One region of the Pigmentiphaga aceris genome, then DNA from elsewhere that is predicted to be linked to it. Evidence: predicted binding sites of a transcription regulator. Region 1 holds the regulator's gene; the other holds the start of a gene.
What was found. Region 1 encodes FNR, which switches genes on or off when oxygen is low (the NO sensors DNR and NnrR bind a similar motif). Its sites were predicted from a motif close to TTGATNNNNATCAA; they were not measured.

Region 1 (4,215 bases):
AAATTGCACCTGTGCGCTGGCACGTTGTGCATAGCGGTCGAACACCCGCGCAATCGCGCGCACCAGGAACCAGCCGGCTTCCGTGACACGCAAACCTTCCTCATCGATTTCGACCAGACCCTGGGACACGAAGGTATCCATCATCGCCAGCTCTTCGGCGAAATGCCGGCGCGAGTCGATCAGATACGAGATGTCCATGACCTCGAAATTCAGCACGCCCTGGCACATGATTGCCATGATGACGGCGTGGCGCAGCAGGTCGTCCGCGCTCATGGCATGGCCACGGAACACCGGCAGGCGGCCGCCTTCGATGGCGTCGTAATACTCGTCCAGCGTGCGCACATTCTGCGCATAGGTGGCGCCCACGCGGCTGATGGCCGACACGCCCAGCGCAATCAGGTCACAGTCCGGCTGCGTGGTGTAACCCTGGAAGTTGCGGTGCATGCGACCCTGCCGCTTGGCAATCGCCAGCGCGTCATCGGGGCGTGCAAAGTGGTCCATGCCGATGTAATCCCAACCCGCATCGCCCAGACGGGTGATCGCGCTGTGCAACATGGCGACCCGTGCACTGGCGCTGGGCAGATCGTAATCATGAATGCGGCGCTGCGGCTTGAAGCGATCCGGCAGGTGCGCGTAGGCATAGACCGCCACACGATCGGGTGCCAGCCGGGCAAGCGTGTCCAGCGTGCGAACGAACGAGTCGGGGGTCTGCTTGGGCAGACCGTAGATCAGGTCTACGTTGATCGACTCGAAGCCTTCGGCACGCGCCGCTGCCATCAGGCTGAATACCTCATCTTCGGACTGCACACGGTGCACCGCTGCCTGCACATCGCGGTCGAAATCCTGAATGCCGAAACTCAGGCGATTGAAGCCCATGCGGCGCAGCGCATGCAGGCGTTCAGCATCGACCGTACGCGGATCGACCTCGATCGAACGTTCGGCATTTGCGGCGAACGGGAGCAGGCTTTCAAGCTTGTAGACCAGCGACTGAAGCTGATCGTCGTCCAGAAAAGTCGGCGTGCCGCCCCCCAGATGCAGCTGGGTGACTGGCGAGGTGTGCGACATGGCCTGGCGCGTCAGTTCGGCCTCGCGGAACAAGGCGGCCAGGTAACGGCGTGCCTTGGTCTTGTCGCGTGTGACAACCTTGTTGCAGGCGCAGTAATAGCAGATCGACTCACAGAACGGCACATGCACGTACAGCGACAGCGGCCGGGCAAGACCACCGATGCCGCGCACGGCGAGCGCGTGGCGGTGGGCGTCCAGATCGTGGGCTTCCGTGAAGCGATCGGCCGTGGGGTAGGATGTATAGCGAGGGCCAGGGGCGTCAAGCCGCGCCAGCAGCGCGGTGTCGGGGACGAATCCCGCGCCCCGATGCGCGGACGTCTGGCGGGTGGGATCGGGATTGCTGATCGGTTCCATGCAGCAACTTTGCCCCACTGGCTACAGGTGTGATTTGATCCAGGTCAACCCGCTTGCAGGTCGTTACACCGTACACTTGCGTCAGGAGAACACATGTCAGATGCCACCACGTCACCCCTGCGTCACGACCCGCCCGCTTTGAAAGAAGTCCAGGTCAGTTGTTCCAAATGCAATCTGCGCGAGCTTTGCATGCCGGTCCGTTTGCGCGAGGACGAACTCGATGTCCTCGATCGCCTGATCGCCAATCGCAAACGCGTGCCGCGCGGCAAACCTCTGTTCAGCAACGGCGACAAGTTCGGCGCGATCTATGCCATTCGCTCCGGCACCTTCAAAACACGCATCAACACGGCCGATGGCCGTGATCAGGTGACGGGTTTCCATATCTCCGGCGAAATCGTCGGCCTCGACGGCATGGGCGGTGAACAACACGCCTGCGACGCGATGGCGCTGGAAGATTCCGAAGTCTGCGTGATTCCGTACGACCGCCTTGAAGAGCTGTCGCGCGAGTGCACCACCCTGCAACAGCACTTCCACCGCCTGATGAGCCGCGAAATCGTGCGCGACCACGGCGTGATGCTGCTGCTGGGCAGCATGCGCGCCGAGGAACGTCTGGCCGCTTTCCTGCTCAACCTGGTGACCCGCATGCGGGCACGCGGATTCTCGGGCAGCGAACTGGTGCTGCGCATGACACGCGAAGAAATCGGCAGCTATCTGGGCCTCAAGCTTGAGACCGTCAGCCGCACCTTCTCGAAGTTTGCCGAGGAAGGACTGATCTCGGTGAACCAGCGCCACATCCGTATCGAGCAGCCAGAGAAGTTGCGCCAGATGGTCGGCACGCACGCTTGAGCCAGCGGTTTGCATTGCGGAAAACACTAGCCGTCTGCATGCGCATGTAGCACCCCGGTGCTACCCGCCCGCCCCCACAGCGGGCGGATACTTCCTGCCGGGGGGACACGCCCCCGAGGCGCAGGCTCTTGCGCCTCCACCCTGACGTCCGCCTCAAGCGGGCGCATTCTGGAGATTGGACATGGCAGCCAAACGCATTCTTTTCCTGGCCGGCGATTACGTCGAAGACTACGAACTGATGGTCCCGTTCCAGGCGCTCGCCGCCGTAGGCCACCAGTGCGATGTCGTGGCCCCGGAAAAGGCCAAGGGCGATCAGATCCGCACCGCCATCCACGACTTCGAAGGCGACCAGACCTACAGCGAAAAGCGCGGCCACAACTTCACGCTCAATGCCAGCTTCGCCGATGTCGATCCGGCTTCGTATGACGCGCTGCTGATCCCGGGCGGCCGCGCCCCCGAGTACATTCGCCTGAACCCGCGCGTGCTGGAAATCGTCAAACACTTTGCCGATGCCAACAAGCCCATCGCAGCCGTCTGCCACGGCCCGCAACTGCTGGCCGCAGCCGGCGTGCTGAAGGGTCGCAAAAGCTCGGCCTACCCGGCTTGCGCGCCGGAAGTGCGTCTGTCGGGCGGTGAATTCGTTGACGTGCCGATCGACGGTGCCTACACCGACGGCAACCTGGTGACCGCGCCCGCATGGCCGGCACACCCGGCATGGATCGGACAATTCCTGGCCTTGCTGGGCACCAAGATCACGCTGTAAAACTCAGCGTGCGCCGCCGCGCCGCCGGACTGTTCCGGCGGCGGGTGTGACGCTCAAGGAGATGGCTTCCCATGTGCAGCATCTACTCGCACACCGACCCGATTCTTTACGAATCGCGCACGCGTTCGATCCGCATCATGAAGGCGGTCACCAGCATCAAGCTGGAAAACCTGTTCTGGCAGACGCTCACCGAGCTGGCCAATGAGAACGGCATGACCACCAACCAGCTGATCGCCAAGCTGTTTGAAGAGGTCTACGCGTTCCGCGGCGAGACCACCAATTTCACGTCGTTCCTGCGGGTCAGCTGCCTGCGGTACATGGCATTGAAAGCCGATGCCAGCATGGATGGGCGCGAGGTCTGGCGACGGGCCATCGCGTCCACAGGCGCGGTTGAACCGGCAGAGGCAATGCAAGCTGCCGAGGCTCACCGCGCAGCTTGAGCACGAGGGGCAGCGTGCACCGGACGCGTGGTGCGCGCCTGCCGTTTTCGACGCCAGATGATCCACCCGGTCACGCTCAAGACAACGACCACGATCCCCAGTATCGACACCGCCAATTGCAACGGCCATCCCCATAGCGCCGCCATGTGCAGGCTGGTCAGCCACAGGGTCGCGGTGTCGCCCGCCACGCCACCGGTGGGTAACTGAACACCGCGCAGCTTTCCGTCTGCGGCATCGAAGAACACGTGGGTGCTACCCGTCTTGTCGCGGATGTCCTGCGTGCTGCGCACGGTGTAACGATAGAGATTGGCGCGCGGATCGAAAGCCAGCCAATGTTCGCCAACGATCCCAAGCTGCTTTTCCTCCGTCATGGTCGCCATGTGACGACGCCCTTGCGTCAGGGCTTGCTCCCAGTCCATGCTCGTCTTTGATCCAGACGCAGACTGCCTGAGCGCGCGGCGAAGGTCGGGCTGCTGATCCAACCAGACCCCCATCACCGGTCGGTATACCGCTGGCAGGTTGAAGGCGACACTGCTCCAGGCCATGCCCAGCAGCAACACCCACAACCACAGGCCGGACGCCCGGTGCAGATCGAAGCCCAGCTTGTAGCCACGGCTGCTGACGCGCAATGCCCACGCAGCGCGCCATCGCGCCAACCACGACTTGGCCGGGCCACCCGCGCGCCGTTTTGCTGCCCGCGCGGGGAAGGTCAGAAATGCGCCAATGAAACAGTCCAGCGTCCAGAGC
Region 2 (4,215 bases), 2.3 Mb from region 1:
TGGCAGCATGACTACCCGCGTGAGCAGGCGGCTTACCCGCTGGCGTCACTGCGTCAGAACAAGTACTGGCCGCCGGTTGCGCGTGTGGATAACGCATATGGCGATCGGAACCTGATTTGCAGCTGCCCGCCGTTGGAGAGCTACGTTGAGGTCTGATGGTCGGTAAGTAGACCTGCTGCACGACCGAACCGGCGCGAAAGCGCCGGTTTTTTTATGTCCGTCAGTTTTCAAGCATTGATGACACGAAAGGTGACATCAGATGGAGTACTCAGTGCTTATGAATAAAGAAAATTTATCAAGATAATAAAATTTGACCTGCTGTGTCATGAATAAAAATTTTTTTTGGGGGGGTATTGGTTTTCTGGGGAGAAAGAGCCGAGCCTGGAGTGGTTAAAAAATACTGACGAGTTCTGACGCCAGATTGCCCTACCCGCTTTACGAATGTAGCTTCTTCTGTGACCGTGTTCCGGGTTTGTTCGGTTTTATATGTTTTAGAAGAAAAATATGTTTTCTTTTAGATAGCGATCTGCAGTATTTGGGTAGGTTCGCAGTCAATGGCTTTGTTGGTGGTGAAGATGTTCAAGTCAAAAAAACAGAACGTTTTTGTTGTTGTCCTTTTTATTGCTAGGTTCTTTTGTTTTGATAAATATCTTTTAGCGTGATAGCGAGCAGCAGAGGTGGCACGGCTGCATAGCTGGAGAGTTCGGATTGAGAGCTGTATTCGATGAGGTTGCTAGATTGAATATAGGTGCTTCGGATAATTATATGCAAGGGTCTTCATCATTCCCTTTGTCAGTTGCATTGATATGGCACCGAGATGCATCGCAAAGTAGAGCTTCATCGCAAGGAAGATGGGTTTCTAAATTTTATTATTATTATCTTGCTGATGATTCCGATCTTGCTGGTTTTGATCTTTATTTTTCGCCTCCAGGTGATGGGTATAGCAGATACTACGTAAAAAAGATGGCCCGGCAGCATTAATTATGGTTTCATCTGAAGGGCTTCAAACGGCACGAGTGTACCGAAACATCTCAGAAAATATCCAGCTTGCTTATGTAATAGAGGGGTCGGATGTTCTGAGGTTTTACGAAATTAATAATATTGTAGATAGCCGTATTAAGTTGATTTGCAATAAGGTTGACCGTGAGTGATTTGATTCCAACGCTTACTACGGCGGCCGGGGGCGCATGTGGATAACGCGTAAGGCGATCGGAATCTGATCTGCGGCTACCTGCCGTTGGAGAGCTACGTCGAGGTTTGATGGTCAGCAAGTAGACCGGCGGCACGACCGAACCAGCGCGAAAGCGCTTTCTTATGGGCGCTTGCCGCAGCTTTATTTCTCTGACCAATTCTGATGCTGCATTGCTCAGGTCTTGCATGATCTGTAGCTTTTATGAGTTGAATGGCGTCTCTTGCGACGGACCAGTATTTCTTGCTGTGGAATTTTATGAGAAGACTAGTGTTGGAGGCAGTAGTACTGATAGCTGTTTTTTTCTTCTGTCTTCTAGGGATGATTTTAAGTAAACCTGCTGTAGAAGGTCGTCCAGAAAATTTTTTTTGGAACCGCTGCTCATTCCCATCTCACCTCGTATTGGCCAACTTTGAGGGGGGTCTGGGAGATATAGTCAGGTTGAAGCTTGAAATCTCCAAAGAGGACGCAATTAATTTTCCAGAGTTTCCTGAGTATTTTTTCTTATGAGCAGAAAGGACTTTTCGAGAACAGATTCCAAGTTACAACTAGGTTCGATCTCGAAAAATTCGAATGAGAACTTTCTTGGAACAATTGAGAAGGAAAATTACCAAGGGTTCAGGGTTTATGAGGAAATGAAAAACCACGGAAGAAAATTCTATGTGAAGGAAGAATTTCCAACGACGGTTATTGTCTATCCCCCCGATGGTCCACCTGGCATGAGAATATTCAGAGAAGTCCCGCCGGATATGGAGGTGGATTATGTTGCTCGAAAGTCCGATTTTTCCCGGATTGAAAAAATCGATCAAGTAATAAATTATTTTATAAATTCTTATTGTCGCTCCGAAGAATGACTCTGAATGATTTCGGTTTTCTCCTGTTTTGAACAAGACCGAGCGTTAATAATCGGACGATCCGCTTCAACGCTCGACTTGACTTCTACGACATGGCGCAGCCAAGGGCTGCGCTGAAATCAACCCGGCTTTTTAATCAACAACACCGGCACCGAACTCTTCGTCAACACCTTCGACGCCACCGACCCCATCACTGCATTCAGCAGCGCGCCATGGCCATGCGTGCCGATCACGATCAGGTCAGCACTGACCTCATTTGCATAGTCGACGATCGCATCTTCCGGCACGCCGTTTAAACCCGCCGAGCTGAAGCGGATATTGCCGGCACGCAGAATGTCTTCGACCGGTTGCAGCGCCTTGCGGTTTTCGTCTTCGTACCAGCTGTTTGCATCGCCCGAAGACAGCGAACCGGTGACGTGCGGCGGAAGGCGCGTGGCAACGGAAACCACGATCACGTCAGCTTGCGGATTCAGAATCGGGTTCCTGACCAGATAGTGTGCAGCCGCCTGGCTGTGTTCGGAACCGTCCGTGGCAAGAATGATTTTGGTCATCGACGCTCCTTGATAAGACTTGCGGCCTGCCTGTGCGCGGGTGTTGCGGGGCAGGCTGCTGGCCTGAATGGCCAGCTTCTGAAGGCAGGATAGCTGCCCTCAGTACGCAGGTCTTTATCTAAAGCAAGTCGTAACTTATTCAGCTTATTTTCAGCTTAAGACACTGAATGTCGCATCAATGGCAGGGTGACACCGTGATCGGCATAACCCAATCCCGCTTCAGCTGACCTTGGCGCGCGCCAGCATCGCATGCAGCAGGACATTGCAGCCGGCTTCCAGATGTTCCGGCTTGGCATCTTCGATCTCGTTGTGGCTGATGCCGTCCTTGCAGGGCACGAAGATCATGGCCGTGGGGGCCACGCGCGCCATGTAGACCGCATCGTGTCCGGCACCGCTGACCACGTCCATGGCCGACAGGCCCAGCGCGCCAGCGCCGTCGCGCACGGCTTCGACCAGCGGCGGGGCGAAGGGCTGCGGCGGGAAGTACACCACTTGCGACACCTGGCTGCTGACACCAAAGCGGTTCAGGTCGGCGCAGGCGGAACGCAGTTCGGCGTCCATCGCGGTCAGGGTTGCGTCGTCGCCTGCACGCAGGTCCACGGTCATGGTCACGCCACCGGGGATCACGTTGCGCGAGTTGGGGTGTACGTTCATGTAGCCAACCGTGCCGCGTGCGTGTGGCGCGTGGTTGTTGGCGATGCGGTTGACTGTGGTAATCAGGTCGGCGGCGGCCAGCAGCGCGTCGCGGCGCAGCGGCATGGGCGTGGGGCCGGCATGGGCTTCGACGCCGGTGAGTTCAACGTCGTACCAGCGTTGGCCCAGGGCACCGGTAACCACACCGATGACGGTGTCTTCGGCTTCCAGAATCGGGCCTTGTTCGATGTGGGCTTCGAAGTACGCATCAACGGGCTGGCCTGCCACCTGGTCGGTGCCGGCATAGCCGATGGCGTTCAAGGCTTCTCGCACCGAGATGCCTTCGCGGTCTACGGCGTTCAGCGCTTGTTCCAGTGTGAATTCGCCGATGAACACACCCGAGCCCATCATCACGGGCACGAAGCGTGAGCCTTCTTCATTGGTCCACACCACGACTTCCAGCGGGGCGTCGGTGACGATGTTGGCGTCGTGCAGGGTGCGCAGCACTTCCAGGCCGGCCAATACGCCGTAGTTGCCGTCGAACTTGCCGCCGGTTGGCTGCGTATCCAGATGGCTACCGGTCTGCACCACGGGCAGATCGGGGTTGCGGCCGGCCCGGCGCGCGAAGATGTTGCCGATCGGGTCGATGCGGACGGTGCAGCCCAGTTCGCGCACCCAGCTGATGAACAGGTCGCGGCCCTGGCGGTCCAGGTCGGTCAGGGTCAACCGGCAGACGCCACCTTTTGGGGTGCCGCCGATCTTGGCCAGCTCCATCAGGGAGTCCCAGAGGCGTTTGCCGTCAACGCGCAAATCGGTCACTGCCTGGGTCACTGCGGAAAAATCGGGATTCGCTGCCATGTGTCTCACTCCATGTGGGGGGCCAAGCGCGGCTCGAGCCGCGTCGATAGGCCTGACTGTGCGGGATTACGCGTAAGAATGCCAGTCTGGAGAGGTGTTGGCGAACCCGACAGGGACGCTTGCCGGGAAA

Region 2: FXN63_RS22630 (universal stress protein) is a predicted target of FNR. The motif match lies at 2,708-2,721, and genes of this name have one in related genera.

What each region holds. Positions count from the first base shown of each region.
Region 1 covers NZ_CP043046.1:1,332,107-1,336,321, reverse strand. The annotation lists gene hemN (oxygen-independent coproporphyrinogen III oxidase) at 1-1,419, opposite strand, end outside; gene fnr (fumarate/nitrate reduction transcriptional regulator Fnr) at 1,513-2,265, shown strand; gene FXN63_RS05590 (DJ-1/PfpI family protein) at 2,447-3,028, shown strand; gene FXN63_RS05585 (ribbon-helix-helix domain-containing protein) at 3,100-3,468, shown strand; gene FXN63_RS05580 (PepSY-associated TM helix domain-containing protein) at 3,453-4,215, opposite strand, start outside.
Region 2 covers NZ_CP043046.1:5,239,705-5,243,919, reverse strand. The annotation lists gene gcvP (aminomethyl-transferring glycine dehydrogenase) at 1-156, shown strand, start outside; gene FXN63_RS26925 (hypothetical protein) at 1,696-2,043, shown strand; gene FXN63_RS22630 (universal stress protein) at 2,163-2,594, opposite strand; gene FXN63_RS22625 (Zn-dependent hydrolase) at 2,814-4,085, opposite strand.